2 regions of the Streptacidiphilus sp. PB12-B1b genome follow, and region 2 is predicted to be linked to the other one. Evidence: riboswitches for the same ligand, from Rfam matches in the RefSeq annotation. Region 2 holds a riboswitch; the other holds the start of a gene.
The links. Region 2 has a riboswitch for glycine ahead of gcvP (aminomethyl-transferring glycine dehydrogenase). Riboswitches for the same ligand answer to the same signal wherever they lie in the genome.

Region 1 (7,049 bases), 3.9 Mb from region 2:
TCAGCGCGAACATCGCCGCGGCGTTGGCGGACGCGCCCGAGTGCGGCTGGACGTTGGCGTGCTCGGCGCCGAACAGGGCCTTCACCCGGTCGATCGCCAGCTGCTCGACCACGTCGACGTGCTCGCAGCCGCCGTAGTAGCGGCGGCCCGGGTAGCCCTCGGCGTACTTGTTGGTCAGCACCGAGCCCTGGGCCTCCAGAACCGCCACCGGGGCGAAGTTCTCGGAGGCGATCATCTCCAGGGTGGACTGCTGGCGGTGCAGCTCGGCGTCCACGGCCGCGGCGACCTCGGGGTCGAGCGCGTGCAGGGACTGGTTCAGAACCGTCATGTTTGCTTCCTCGGAGAGGTCGGAGTCAGGCGCCGGTGAAGGCGGAGTACTCGTCGGCGGTCAGCAGGCCCTCGGGGGTCCCGGCGAGGCGGATCTTGAACAGCCAGCCCTCGGTGAAGGGCTCGGAGTTCACCAGCGACGGGTCGTCCACGACCGCCTGGTTGGCCTCGACGACCTCGCCGGAGGCGGGGGAGTACAGGTCGCTGACCGACTTGGTCGACTCCAGCTCGCCGCAGGTGTCGCCGGCGGTCACGGTGTCGCCGACCTCGGGGAGCTGCACGTAGACCACGTCACCGAGCGCGTCGGCGGCGAAGGCGGTGATGCCCACGGTCGCCACACCGTCCTCGACGGCCGTCAGCCACTCGTGTTCCTTGCTGTACGTCAGGTGCTGGGGGTTGCTCATGGTGGCGATTCTCCAGGATCAGGGGGTGGCGGGGCGAAACGGCCCGGCCCGCGGCGACCGCTGCGGCCGGACGGGCGGGGCGGGGGTGACGGGAGGGTACCCGACCAGTGTCAGCGGGCGCGCTTGTAGAACGGCAGAGCCACGACCTCGACCGGCTCGTGCGTCCCGCGGACATCCACCGCGACCGGGGTGCCGGGCACGGCGTGCGCCGCGTCCACGTACGCCATCGCAATCGGCTTGCCCAGGGTCGGCGAGGGCGCCCCGGAGGTGATCGAGCCGATGACCGAGCCGTCGGCCGACACCACCGACATCTCCGCCCGCGGCACCCGGCGCCCGGCCGAGACCAGGCCCACCAGCACCCGCGGTGGCTGCGCCTGGGCCTGCTCGGCGGCCTTCTCCAGCGCCTCACGGCCGACGAACGCGCCGCCGTTGGTGGTCTTGTCGAAGCGGACGACCCGGCCCAGGCCCGCGTCGAAGGGCGTGAGCGAGGTGGTCAGCTCGTGCCCGTACAGCGGCATGCCCGCCTCCAGGCGCAGCGTGTCGCGGCAGGACAGGCCGCAGGGGACCAGCCCGCGCCCGGCGCCGGCCTCGGTCAGCGCGGCCCACAGCGCCTCGGCGTCGCCGGGGGCGACGAACAGCTCGAAACCGTCCTCGCCGGTGTAGCCGGTGCGCGCCAGCAGCGCCGGGCGCCCGGCCACGGTCGCCGGCAGCGAGGTGTAGTACTTCAGGCCGGGCAGGTCCGCGTCGGTGAGCGGGGCCAGGATGGCGGTGGCCTCCGGGCCCTGGACGGCGAGCAGCGCGAAGGCGTCGCGGTCGTCCCGGACGGCGGCGTCGAAGCCCTCGGCGCGGGCCGTCAGCTCGTCCAGGACCAGCTGGGCGTTGGAGGCGTTGGCGACGACCAGGAACTCCTGCTCGCCGGTGCGGTAGACGATCAGGTCGTCCAGGATGCCGCCGTCGGCCGCGCAGATCATGGTGTAGCGGGCGCGGTTGTCGCCCAGCGCCGAGACGAAGCCCACCAGGGCGTGGTCCAGCAGCTCCCCGGCCTGCGGCCCGGTGACGGTGATCTCGCCCATGTGGGAGAGGTCGAACAGCCCGGCGCGGGTGCGCACGGCGAGGTGCTCCTCGCGCTCGCTGCCGTAGCGCAGCGGCATGTCCCAGCCGGCGAAGTCGGTCATGGTGGCGCCGAGCGCGCGGTGCACGGCGTCCAGGGCCGTGTGGCGCAGCGGCTGCGCGGACGAGTCGGGGCTTTCGGGGCTTGACGACGTCATGGAGGAACTCCTCGGTGCTCTCGGTCGGGCACATGCAGGGCATGCTGCGGCAGTCTCCCCCTCTGTCGCTGCAACCTGAGAGCTTCACCGCGGGCCCGCGTGGCGGACGGCTGCGGCTTGCACCGTTGGTGGGCCTGCCCGGACGCCGGGCCTGCCACTTTCCAGATGTGCCTCGCCCGTGCGGTAGCTGTGCCTGAGAGATTCCGGGGAAGGCTTGCTCCTTCGGCGCCGACTGCGACCCCGGCCCCGGGGGGCGGTGGTCGGCCTGGCTCTCCCGCGCGGGTTCGAACGGCCGGTGTGAAGTTGTTCGTCGCGCTCATCATGGCACGGAGGGCCGACACGGCGCACGGGCCGGGGCACGGGGCTCCGGCTCCGGCACCGTCCTCGTTATCCTGCTCACTGCCGGTACCGACGTCGCAGAACGGTGGTAGGACCATGCAGCACCCGGGGATTCCGGCGCAGAACGGCGCGGGCGGCTGGCCCGCCAACGAGTTGGAGCGGGTGCTCACCGCCGCCGTCGGCGACCCCGGCGCCACCCCCCGGGTGGTGGAGGTGCTGCGGCGCAGCCATGTGTGGCTGCCGCTGCCGGGCGGCCCGACCCGGGACGGCGCGACCCTGGACCTGCCGACGACCGAGCTGGCCGGGCAGCCGTTCGTGCCGGTGTTCAGCTCCGAGGAGCAGTTCCGGCTGATCGCCGGGGACCTGCCGTTCGCGGTCGCGCCGGTGCCGGAGCTGGCCGAGGGCATGCCGCTGGGCGTGGGCATCGTGGTCAACCCGGAGGGCGCGGTGGGCATCCCCATCCCCGCCGCCGGCGTCCCGGAGCTGCGCAGCCCGGAGGTCCGCGGCGGCACGGCCAGCCGACTGGGGCTGCGCGTGCCCGGGCCGCACGAGGACCCGGTGGAGTTCCTGGTCGCGGCGATCGGCGAACTCACCGCCACCCCGGTGGTGCTGACCGCGCGCCGCGCCCTGGTGCAGGTCGAGGCCGACCAGGAGAAGCTGTACGTCGGCGTCGAGCTGGCCCGCTGCGAGCCGGAGGACCAGCAGGCGGCGACGCTGGCCCTGGGCCGCGCCCTGGGCGCGGTGCCGCTGCCCTGGGAGGTCGGCATCGTGCTGCTGGACGCCGTCCGCGACCCGCTGGTCGACTGGATGCTGAGCGCCGTACAGCCGTTCTACGCCAGGGGCTAGCGGGATAGGCTGAGCCGTTCTCCGGCGGCGCCGGGCAGGCGGTCACCGCGCGGGCACGGCGGGACGGGCGGCACGGGCGGCACGGCGGGACGGGCAGGGCAGGACACCGGGGGAGAGGGCGGCACAGCACGTGGTCCAGGCAGGTGACGGTCGCGCCGTCGAGCAGGCCCTGCGGGGCGTTGCCCCGGGGCGCTACGAGGCGTACGAGGAGCTGCTGCGCGCCCTCGCCGAGGGCCACGTGTGGATGCTGCTCTGGTACGGCGAGCCGGGCCGTCCGGACGCCCAGTACGGGAACATGGAGGTCGGCGGCTTCGGCTACGCGCCGTGCGTGACCTCCGCCGAGCAGCTCTCCGCCAGCGGCTGGACCCGGGCGCACCAGCTGACCCCCGGCCGCGAGGTCGCCGCCTCGCTGTACCGGGAGCGCTGGGGGCTGTGGCTGAACCCGCACCAGCCCGGCGGCGGTGTCGGCGTGCCCTGGGCGGACCTGCGCCGGGTCGCCGGCGGCCTGGACCGGCTGCCGGCCGGTCCGCTGCAGATCACCGACGCGGGGGTGGCCGCGGACGCCTTCTACGCCGCGCTGGAGCAGGCCGCGCACGGCGCCCCGGCGGTGCGCACGCTGCGCAGGGCCTGGGTGCGCCCGGCCTGGGGCGAGCCGTACCTGGTGATCGGCCTGGAGCTGTACGACGCCGGTCCGGCGGCGGTGGAGTCGGTGCGGCTGATGATGGAGCAGGCGCTGCCGACCGCCCCGGAGGGGGTGGCGGTGTCCACGGTGGCGATGTCCGACCCGTACGACCCGGTGGCGCTGTGGCTGCGGGTGCGGGCGGTGCCCTTCTACGACAGCGAGGCCGTCGGCCGCCCCGGCTACGGCTACCCGCAGCCGCTGCGCTGACGCCCGGCAGGGCGGGGCGCCGAGCGCGGCTGCGGCGCCGGACCCGCGCAGCAGAAAGACGGCGGGCGGCAGAAAGACGGCGCGCCGGGCCCGCGTCCTCCCGCAGTCGGGAGGAACGGGCCCGGCGCGCCGTCGGTGTACCGGGGGCCGGTCGGGGCTCAGGACTCCGGCGCGACGACCTGCCGGACCTCGGGGAAGTGGCAGGCGGCCTGGTGGCCGTCGACCGAGTCGCCCAGCTGCACCAGCGGCGGCTCCTGGCTGGCGCAGATGTCCTGCGCCTTCCAGCAGCGGGTGCGGAAGCGGCAGCCGGAGGGCGGGTTGATCGGGCTCGGCACGTCGCCGGTGAGCCGGATCCGCTCGCGGCGGGACTCGCTGTCCGGGTCGGCCTCGGGCACGGCGGAGAGCAGCGCGTGGGTGTACGGGTGCTGCGGGCGCAGGTAGAGCGTCTCCCGGTCGGCGATCTCGACGATCTTGCCGAGGTACATCACCGCGACCCGCTCGGAGAAGTGGCGGACCACCGCGAGGTCGTGGGCGATGAACACGAAGGCCAGGTTGAACTCCCGCTGCAGGTCCTGCAGCAGGTTGACGACCTGGGCCTGGATGGAGACGTCCAGGGCCGAGACCGGCTCGTCCGCGACGATCAGCTTGGGCTTGAGCGCGAGCGCGCGGGCGATGCCGATGCGCTGGCGCTGGCCGCCGGAGAACTCGTTCGGGTAGCGGTTGTAGTGCTCGGGGCTGAGGCCGACGATCTCCAGCAGCTCCTGGGCCCGCTTCTTGTGGCCCTGCTCGGGGTTGATCCCGTTGAGCTTCATCGGGGTCTCGATGATGGTCCCGACCGTGTGCCTCGGGTTCAGCGAGGAGTACGGGTCCTGGAAGATCATCTGGAGGTTCTGCCGCGCCTCGCGCATGGACGACACCCGCTTGTGGGTGATGTCCTCGCCGTCGAAGCGGATGGTGCCGTCGGTCGGCTCCAGCAGCCGGGTGACCAGGCGGCCGGTGGTCGACTTGCCGCAGCCGGACTCGCCGACCAGGCCGAGCGACTCGCCCGCCCTGACCGAGAAGTCCAGGCCGTCCACGGCCCGGACGGCGCCGACCTGGCGCTGCCAGACGATGCCCTGCCGGATCGGGAAGTGCATCTGGAGGTTCTTGACCTCCAGCAGTGCGTCGCCGTCCGCTGCGGGGGCCGCCCCGTCGCGCGGGGCGGGGACGGTGTTGGTGGTGCTCACGCCATGCTCCTGTTCGTCCGCGGCCGTCACTTGGCGAGCCGGTCGGCTGCGCTGCGGATCTCGATCTTGCTGTCTCCGTCGAGGTGGCAGGCCGCGATGTGCTTGTCCGTGCCCGGCACGGGCAGCAGCTCCGGCCGCTCGGTGACGCAGCGGTCGTCCGGCACCCGGTCGCGGTACTCGCAGCGCGGGTGGAAGGCGCAGCCGCTGGGCAGGTTGATCAGGCTCGGCGGGGAGCCGGCGATCGGGTTCAGCCGGACGTTGACGTCGCCGCCCAGGTGCGGCATGGACTGCAGCAGGCCCCAGGTGTACGGGTGCTCGGGGGCCTTGAGGACGTCCCGGACGCTGCCGTACTCGATCCGGCGGCCGCCGTACATGACCAGGATGTCGTCGGCGATCTCGGCGACCACGCCCAGGTCGTGGGTGATGATGATGACGGCCGAGCCGAACTCCTGCTGCAGGTCCCGGATCAGGTCCAGGATCTGGGCCTGGACGGTGACGTCCAGGGCGGTGGTGGGCTCGTCGGCGATCAGCAGCTCGGGGTCGCAGACCAGGGACATGGCGATCATGGCGCGCTGGCGCATACCGCCGGAGAACTCGTGCGGGTAGCTCTTGGCGCGCTTGTCCGGCTGCGGGATGCCCACGCGCTGGAGCATGTCCACGGCGCGGATGTGGGCTTCCTTCTTGGTCACCTTGTGGTGCACCCGGTACGCCTCGGCGATCTGCGAGCCCACGGTGAAGAAGGGGTGCAGCGCGGAGAGCGGGTCCTGGAAGATCATCGAGACCTTGTTGCCGCGCAGCGGACGCATCTGCTGCTCGGTCAGGGCGACCAGCTCGTCGTTGTCCACCCAGATCTCGCCGGAGACCTTGGCCCGGGTGCCCTTGTGGAGGCCGAGCAGGGCCAGGCTGGTGACGGACTTGCCGGAGCCGGACTCGCCGACGATGCCGAGCGTCTTGCCCTTCTCCAGGGCGAACGACACCCCGTCGACCGACTTGACGAGGCCGTCCTCGGTGGGGAAGTGCACGCGCAGGTCCCTGACCTCCAGGAAGGAGGAGGGTGGGTTGACGGGCACAGTCTGCGTCGAGAGTTCGAGGGCCACTGGTACTTCCTAAGTCGACGGGGGGTCGGGATCGCCGACCCGCGCCGGTTGGTTCAGGCTCGGCTGTTCTGGCTTGGCAGATCGGTCAGGCGAGGCGGACGCGGGGGTCGATGATGCCGTAGACGACGTCGACGACGACATTGGCGAGTACGACGGCCACGGCGGCGAAGAGCGTGGTGGCCATGATGACAGGCAGGTCGGAGTTCTCGACCGACTGGACCGCGAGCGCTCCGATGCCGGGGATGCCGAAGACCGACTCGGTGATGACCGCGGCACCGCCGACGAGGGCGCCGAAGTCCATGCCGAAGATGGTGACGATGGGCGTGATCGCGGCGCGCAGCGCGTGCTTGAAGATCACGCTCCGCTGGGACAGGCCCTTGGCCCGCGCGGTGCGGACGAAGTCCTCTCCCATGGTCTCCAGCATGTTGGAGCGGGTGAGCCGGGTGTAGTAGGCGAGGTAGCCGATGACCAGCGAGGCCCAGGGGAGCAGCAGTCCTTCGAACCACTGGCCCGGGTCCTGGGTGATCGGCGTGTAGTTCGGGGAGGGCAGCAGCTGCCACTTGTCCACGAAGAAGAACTGCAGCACCAGCGCGGTGAAGTAGATCGGCAGCGAGATGCCGAACAGCGCGAAGCCGACCGCGAACTTGTCCACG
Region 2 (7,049 bases):
TGCGCGCGGACCGCGACCGGGCCGACGCCGGGGCCGCCGCCGCCGTGCGGGATGCAGAAGGTCTTGTGCAGGTTCAGGTGCGAGACGTCGCCGCCGAACTTGCCCGGCTTGGCCAGCCCGACCATGGCGTTCAGGTTGGCGCCGTCCACGTAGACCTGGCCGCCCGCCTCGTGCACGGCGGCGCAGATGTCGCCGATGTTCTCCTCGAACACGCCGTGGGTGGAGGGGTAGGTGACCATCAGCACCGACAGCTGGTCGCGGTGGAGGGCGATCTTGGCGGCCAGGTCCTCCACGTCCACGTCGCCGTCGGCGAGGGTCTTGACCACCACCACCCGCATGCCGGCCATGACCGCGCTGGCGGCGTTGGTGCCGTGCGCGGAGGAGGGGATCAGGCAGACGTCGCGCTGGGTGTCGCCGTTGGCCAGGTGGTAGGCGCGGACCGCGAGCAGGCCGGCCAGCTCGCCCTGCGAACCGGCGTTGGGCTGGATGCTGACCTGGTCGTAGCCGGTGACCTCGGCCAGCCGCTGCTCCAGCTCGCGGATCAGCGTCAGGTAGCCCGCCGCCTGCTCCTGCGGGGCGAAGGGGTGCACGTCGGCGAACTCCGGCCAGGTGACCGGCTCCATCTCGGTGGTCGCGTTGAGCTTCATGGTGCAGGAACCCAGCGGGATCATGCCCCGGTCCAGCGCGTAGTCCTTGTCGGCCAGCGAGCGCAGGTAGCGCAGCATGCCGGTCTCGGAGCGGTGCGTGTGGAACACCGGGTGGGTCAGGAACTCGTCGGTGCGCAGCAGCGCCTCGGGCAGCCGGGCCCCGGCGGCGGCGTCCAGCGCGTCGATCTCCGGGCCCTGGGCGGCGGCCGGGACGTCGAAGGCGGTCCAGACCGAGAGCAGGTCGGCGCGGGTGGTGGTCTCGTCGCAGGCGGCGGAGACCAGGTCGGCGTCGATCTGGCGCAGGTTCACCCCGGTGAGCCGGGCGGCGTCGACGACCGCGGCGGCCCGGCCGGGCACGCGCGCGGTGACGGTGTCGAAGAACGCGTCGTGGACGATCTCGACCCCGCCCGCGCGCAGGCCCTCGGCCAGGGTGGCGGCGTAGCGGTGGGTGCGGGCGGCGATCGCGGCCAGCCCGTCCGGGCCGTGGTAGACGGCGTACATGGACGCCATGACGGCCAGCAGCACCTGGGCGGTGCAGATGTTGCTGGTGGCCTTCTCGCGGCGGATGTGCTGCTCGCGGGTCTGCAGCGCCAGCCGGTAGGCGCGGTTGCCGTCGGCGTCGACGGAGACGCCGACCAGGCGTCCGGGCAGGCTGCGGGCGTACTCGGTGCGCACCGCCATGTAGCCGGCGTGCGGGCCGCCGAAGCCCATGGGGACGCCGAACCGCTGGGTGGTGCCGATGGCGATGTCCGCGCCCAGCGCGCCGGGCGAGGTGAGCAGCGTCAGCGCAAGCAGGTCGGCGGCGACGGTGACGACCGCGCCCAGGCCGTGCGCCTGCTCGATGACCGGCTTGAGGTCGCGGACCGCGCCGGAGGCGCCCGGGTACTGGAGCAGCACGCCGAAGACGCCGCGCTCGGCGATCTCGGCCGGAATGCCCTCCGACAGGTCGGCGACGACGGTCTCGATGCCCTGCGGCACGGCGCGGGTGTGGATCACGGCGGCGGTCTGCGGCAGGGTGTCGGCGTCGATGACGAAGACCCCGCCCTTGACCTTGCCCATGCGGCGGGCCAGCGCGACCGCCTCGGCGGCGGCGGTGCCCTCGTCCAGCAGCGAGGCCCCGGCGGTGGGCAGCCCGGTCAGGTCGGAGACCACGGTCTGGAAGTTGATCAGGGCCTCGAGCCGGCCCTGGGAGATCTCCGGCTGGTACGGCGTGTACGCGGTGTACCAGGAGGGGTTTTCCAGGACGTTGCGCAGGATCACCGGCGGGGTGAAGGTGCCGTAGTAGCCCAGGCCGATCATGGAGCGCAGCACCTGGTTGCGGCCGGCCAGCGAGCGCAGCTCGGCCAGCACCTCGGCCTCGGAGCGGGCGGCCGGCAGGTCCAGCGCCTCCAGGCTGCGGATCGTCCCGGGCACCGCGGCGGCGGTCAGCTCGTCCAGGGTGGAGTAGCCGACCTGGGCCAGCATCTTCGCCTGGGCGTCGGTGTCGGGGCCGATGTGGCGGTTCTCGAACGGGCTGGACTGCTCGAGCCCGGCGAGGGGTGTCGTCAGCGGGGATGTCATGGCGGGGTGGCCTCCTGGTCGGACCCGAGTGGCGCATGCGGATGCGCCGGGACGACCTCCCCCTCTGTCATCGAGTACCTGAGAGCTTCACCGGCGGCGCCGGGCCCGCCCGCGGGTGCGGACCGTCCGGCTCCACCGGTTTTCACCGTCGGTGAGGACAGTCCCGGTCGCCCGTTCCCATCCTGCTTTCCAGAGTGACCCAGCGCGCGCGGTACGGGTGCCTGAGAGATTCCGGGGAGGATTTGCTCCTTCGGCGCCGCCTCGACGTGCGGACTCTCCCGCGCGCACTCATCGGTCCCTGCCAGGTTACCAGCGCGGACTCGCGTCCCACCGGGGTCCTGCTGCCCCGGTTGGCCCAGCGACACACCCACTCGGAGCGCCAGAACTCGACAATGTGATCTTTGTGGACTTTTGTATGACTTGACCATATTGTCCCTGCGCGCGGGCGCGAGCGGGGATGCATCCCCGCCGTAAGGAGTGGACGAGCCGTGCAGACCGAGATCGACCCCAGGGACCTGATCGGCCACAAGGCTGTGGACCGCAACGGCGACAAGATCGGCACCATCGACGAGGTCTACCTCGACGACGCGACCGGCGAGCCCGAGTGGGCCGCCGTACGGACCGGCCTGTTCGGCCGCGACGCCTTCGTCCCGCTCACGACCAGCGAGTTCGTGAGCGAGGAGCTGCGCGTGCCGTACGAGAAGTCGCAGGTGAAGGACTCCCCTGACTTCGGTGTCGGCCAGCACCTCTCCCCCGCGCAGGAGTTGCAGCTGTACCGCTACTACGGCCTGGAGCTGCCCGCGGGCGTGGGCCACGACGGCACCGGCAACGGTTCCGGTTCGGGCGGCGGCAACGCCGCGACCGCCGGGGCCGGAACCGGGGCCGGAACCGGGACCGGGACCGGGGACGCGGGTGCTGCGGCGAAGCCCGGCGCTCCGGCAGTGGGGACGGCGGCGGCGGGCGCGGCGGCTGCGGCGGGCGGCGCCATGGCGGCGGCCGACCTCTCCAAGCAGACCGACCGGGCGGGCGCGCAGCCGGCGGCCGAGACCACCCAGGCCATGCCGACCACCACGTCCGCCGCCGCGGGCGGCCGCACCGCGGCGTTCATGTCGCCGCCGTCCGCGGACCGGCCGACCACCCCGTCCGCCACGGCCCCGTCCACGGCCGCGCCGTCCACCACCGCCGGTTCGGCCGCCCAGCCCATGGCCGCGTCCGCCGCGGCGGCTTCCCTGGCTTCCCCGGCTTCCCCGGCTTCCTCGACGGCCGCGTCGGCTGCCGACAGCGGTGAGCCGGCCCGGTCCGCCGCGCGCCCGGCGGCGCCGATGGGCCGCAGCGCCGCCGAGTCGTCGGCCGACGCCCGGGGCGGGCAGGGCGTCGCGGGCGACGTCGCCGGTACGCCGGTGCCTGAGCCGATCGAGTTCGTCTGCCGGGAGGAGCGGCTGGACATCTCGACCGAGTGGAGCGTCCTCGGCCACGCGCGGCTGCGCAAGTACGTCACCACCGAGCAGGTGGAGCGCCGGGTGCCGGTGGTCCGCGAGCGCATCCGGGTGGAGCGGGTGCCGGTGGGCGCGGACGAGCGGGCCCAGCTGACCGACCAGGAGATCGCCGAGGCCACCGAGGAGGTGACGCTGCACGAGGAGCGGGTGGTCGTCCGCAAGGCGGTCGTGCCGGTGGAGCGGATCCGGCTGGTGACCGAGCGGTTCACCGAGGAGCAGATCGTCCGGGACGAACTGCACCGGGAGCACATCCAGGTGCAGGACAGCACCCGGGTCGCCGGACCGACGGCCGTGCCCGGCGACCCGGCCGGATCGTCCCAGGGCTCCTCCCCGCAGGGCTCCTCCGCGCAGGGTTCGTCGGCCCAGGGCGGCGGCCAGGGCACGGCCCCGTCCATGGCGGCGCCGACCGCCATGCGCCCGGAGCCTTTCCCCCGCACCGGCGACACCGGCCACGCCATCGGCGCCTGACCTGCGGTACCCGGGAAGCGCCCGGACGGCCCCCGCCGTCCGGGCGCTTCGCCGTGCCGGGGCCAGCGGCCCTCACCGGCCGGCGGCGCGGGGGGCGGCGCGGTCGGCCGCTGGCGGGGCGGTGCGGGGGGTGCCCGCCAGCGGCAGCGCGGTGGCCGGGGCGAGCGCCGGATCCTCGACCGCGAAGGTGCGGACCCGCCCGGGCGCGCCCCACGGGACCTCGAACCGCACCGTCACCCGGCCCACGCCACTGCCCTGGACCCAGCCCCGCCCCTGCTCGGCGTGCTCGACGTCCTGGCCGGGCATCCAGCGGCGGGCCGGGGCCGCGCCCGGGTGGAAGGCGCGCGGGGCGGACGGCCCCCCGTAGGCGGCCTCCTGCTCGTCCCGGCCGTCCGCCGCGCCGTCCCGGCCCGCCCCGGCGCCGCCCGTCTCCGGGCCGTCCGCTTCCGCACTGCCCGTGTCCGCACCGCCCTCGGCCTCGCGCTGGGCCTGGGCGAAGAGGTCCTCCTGGGTGAAGTCGGCCAGGCCGGACACGCCCACGCCGAGCAGCCGCACCCCGCCGGCCAGCGCCACCTGGGCCAGCAGCCGGCGGGCCATGGCGGAGATCACCAGCGGGTCGTCGGTGGGGGCGGGCAGGGTCTCCGAGCGGGTCAGGGTGGAGAAGTCGAAGCGCCGGACCTTGACCACCACCGTCCGCCCGGACCGCCCGGCCGCCCGCAGCCTGCGCACGCAGCGCTCGGTGAGCCGGTCCAGCTCGAAGCGAATGCGGTCGGCGTCGTTCAGGTCGACCTCGAAGGTGTCCTCCACCGAGACCGACTTGGCGTCCCGGTCGGCGACCACCGGGCGGTCGTCGCGGCCCAGCGCCAGCGCGTGCACCCCCGCGCCGTGGGCCCGTCCGAGCAGCCGCACCAGCTCGTCCTGCGAGGTCCGGGCCACCTCGGAGATCCGGGTGAGGCCGATCCGGCGCAGCGTCTCGGCAGTGGCCGGGCCGACGCCGGGCAGGGCCCGCACCGGCAGCTCGTCCAGAACCTCGCGCTCGCGGCCCGGCTCGATCAGCACCAGGCCGTCCGGCTTGGCCTGCTCGGAGGCGATCTTGGCGAGGAACTTGGTGCCGGACAGGCCCACCGAGGCGGTCAGCCCCACCCCGGCCAGGATGTCGGCGCGCAGGTCCTCGCCGACCGCCCGGACCAGCTCCGCGCCCTCGGCCGGGCCGCCCGCCCGGAGCAGCTCCCCGTAGGGCCCGGCCTCCAGGTCGACGAACGCCTCGTCCACGCTGAGCGGCTCGACCAGCGGCGACAGCTCCCGGAGCAGACCCATGACGACATCGCTGACCTGCCGGTACAGCTCGAAGCGCGGCACCAGGAAGGCGGCGTTCGGGCACAGCCGCCGGGCCTGCGCCATCGGCATCGCCGAGTGCACGCCGAAGCGCCGCGCCTCGTAGGAGGCCGTGGAGACCACCCCGCGCCCGCCCAGACCGCCCACGACCACGGGTTTTCCGCGCAGACTGGGCTTGGACGCCTGCTCCACCGCGGCGAAGAAGGCGTCCATGTCGAGGTGCAGGATCGACGGCACGGACCGCATACGCCGATCATCGCGCACGGGTACGACAACCGGCGGCGCCCGCGCCCGGCGGCGGCTACCGCCAGCGCGCCAGCGCGGTCACCGGCGGGCCGAGGAAGGTCGGGTCGGGCCGGACCAGCACGTCGTACAGCGCCTCGGCGGCGGCCGGGAGCTCGCGTACGCCGCCGTAGTACCAGGTGGTGTCGTGCGCCTGCTGGTCGCCCACCCCGTAGGCGTCGATCCCGGCGGCGCGGCACAGCGCCACCGCCCGGCGGATGTGGAACTCCTGGCTCACCAGCAGGGCGCTGCGCACCCCGAAGACGCGCCGGGCGCGGTCGCAGGAGTCCCAGGTGTGGAACCCGGCATAGTCGCGGACCACCCGGTCGGCCGGGACGCCGTGCCGCAGCAGGTAGGTGCGCATGGCGTCGGGCTCGTCGTAGTCGGCGCGGTCGTTGTCGCCGGTGACCAGGAACGCCTTGGCCTTGCCCAGCCGGTACAGCTGCAGCGCCGTGTCCAGGCGGCCGGCCAGGTACGGGCTGGGCGTGCCGTCCGGGTTGAGCCCCGCGCCGAAGACCACCACCACCGGCTCGGACGGCGCGTCGGCGACCGTCCGCAGCCGGCTGTCGGTGCTCAGCTGGAGCCAGGTCGCCGGCAGCAGCGCCAGTACGGCCAGTGCGGCGAGCAGTTGGACCGCCCGCCGCTGCCCGCGCCGGGTGCGCAGCGCCCGGCCCAGCCTCCGCCCGGACCGCCCCGGCCAACCGCGCCACCCCGCCCGTGCCCGCATGCCGAACCTCCCGCGTGCCGTCTCCCCTGACGACCTGCGGACGCGCGGATCAGCCCGCGCGGTTGCGGCGCCGGGCCAGTTCGTCCTGCGGGTCGTATCCGGGGAGGGTCTCGCCGGTGTCGGTGCGCTCGCCGTGCAGGGTGCGCAGGGTGGCGTCCAGCTCGCGCCAGGCGGCCCCGAGCGCGATGCCGAACACGCCCTGGCCGCCCTCCAGCAGCTCCACCACCTGGTGCGGCGAGGTGCACTGGTAGACCGTGGCGCCGTCGCTCATCAGCGTCATGCCGGGCAGCTCGTCGGCGTCGCAGGAGGCCAGATGGGTGACGGCGGCGCGGATGCTCTGCAGCGACACCCCGGCGTCCAGCAGCCGTTTGACGACCTTCAGCACCAGCACGTCGCGGAAGGCGTACAGCCGCTGGGTGCCGGAGCCCTGGGCGGCGCGGACGCTGGGCTCGACCAGACCGGTGCGGGCCCAGTAGTCGAGCTGCCGGTAGGTGATCCCGGCGGCGGCGCAGGCCGTCGGGCCCCGGTAGCCGA

Region 1: linked by a shared signal. The riboswitch ahead of gcvT (glycine cleavage system aminomethyltransferase GcvT) and the one ahead of gcvP (aminomethyl-transferring glycine dehydrogenase) in region 2 are both predicted to bind glycine.

The regions. Positions count from the first base shown of each region.
Region 1 covers NZ_CP048405.1:6,489,361-6,496,409, reverse strand. Annotated here, with positions in the region: gene glyA (serine hydroxymethyltransferase) at 1-328, opposite strand, end outside; gene gcvH (glycine cleavage system protein GcvH) at 354-731, opposite strand; gene gcvT (glycine cleavage system aminomethyltransferase GcvT) at 842-1,999, opposite strand; glycine riboswitch at 2,171-2,286, opposite strand; gene GXW83_RS28190 (enhanced serine sensitivity protein SseB C-terminal domain-containing protein) at 2,435-3,184, shown strand; gene GXW83_RS28185 (enhanced serine sensitivity protein SseB C-terminal domain-containing protein) at 3,315-4,073, shown strand; gene GXW83_RS28180 (ABC transporter ATP-binding protein) at 4,232-5,299, opposite strand; gene GXW83_RS28175 (ABC transporter ATP-binding protein) at 5,326-6,396, opposite strand; gene GXW83_RS28170 (ABC transporter permease) at 6,482-7,049, opposite strand, start outside.
Region 2 covers NZ_CP048405.1:2,565,369-2,572,417, reverse strand. Annotated here, with positions in the region: gene gcvP (aminomethyl-transferring glycine dehydrogenase) at 1-2,207, opposite strand, end outside; glycine riboswitch at 2,407-2,498, opposite strand; gene GXW83_RS11615 (PRC and DUF2382 domain-containing protein) at 2,696-4,171, shown strand; gene GXW83_RS11610 (DNA polymerase IV) at 4,244-5,752, opposite strand; gene GXW83_RS11605 (vancomycin high temperature exclusion protein) at 5,808-6,515, opposite strand; gene GXW83_RS11600 (MerR family transcriptional regulator) at 6,565-7,049, opposite strand, start outside.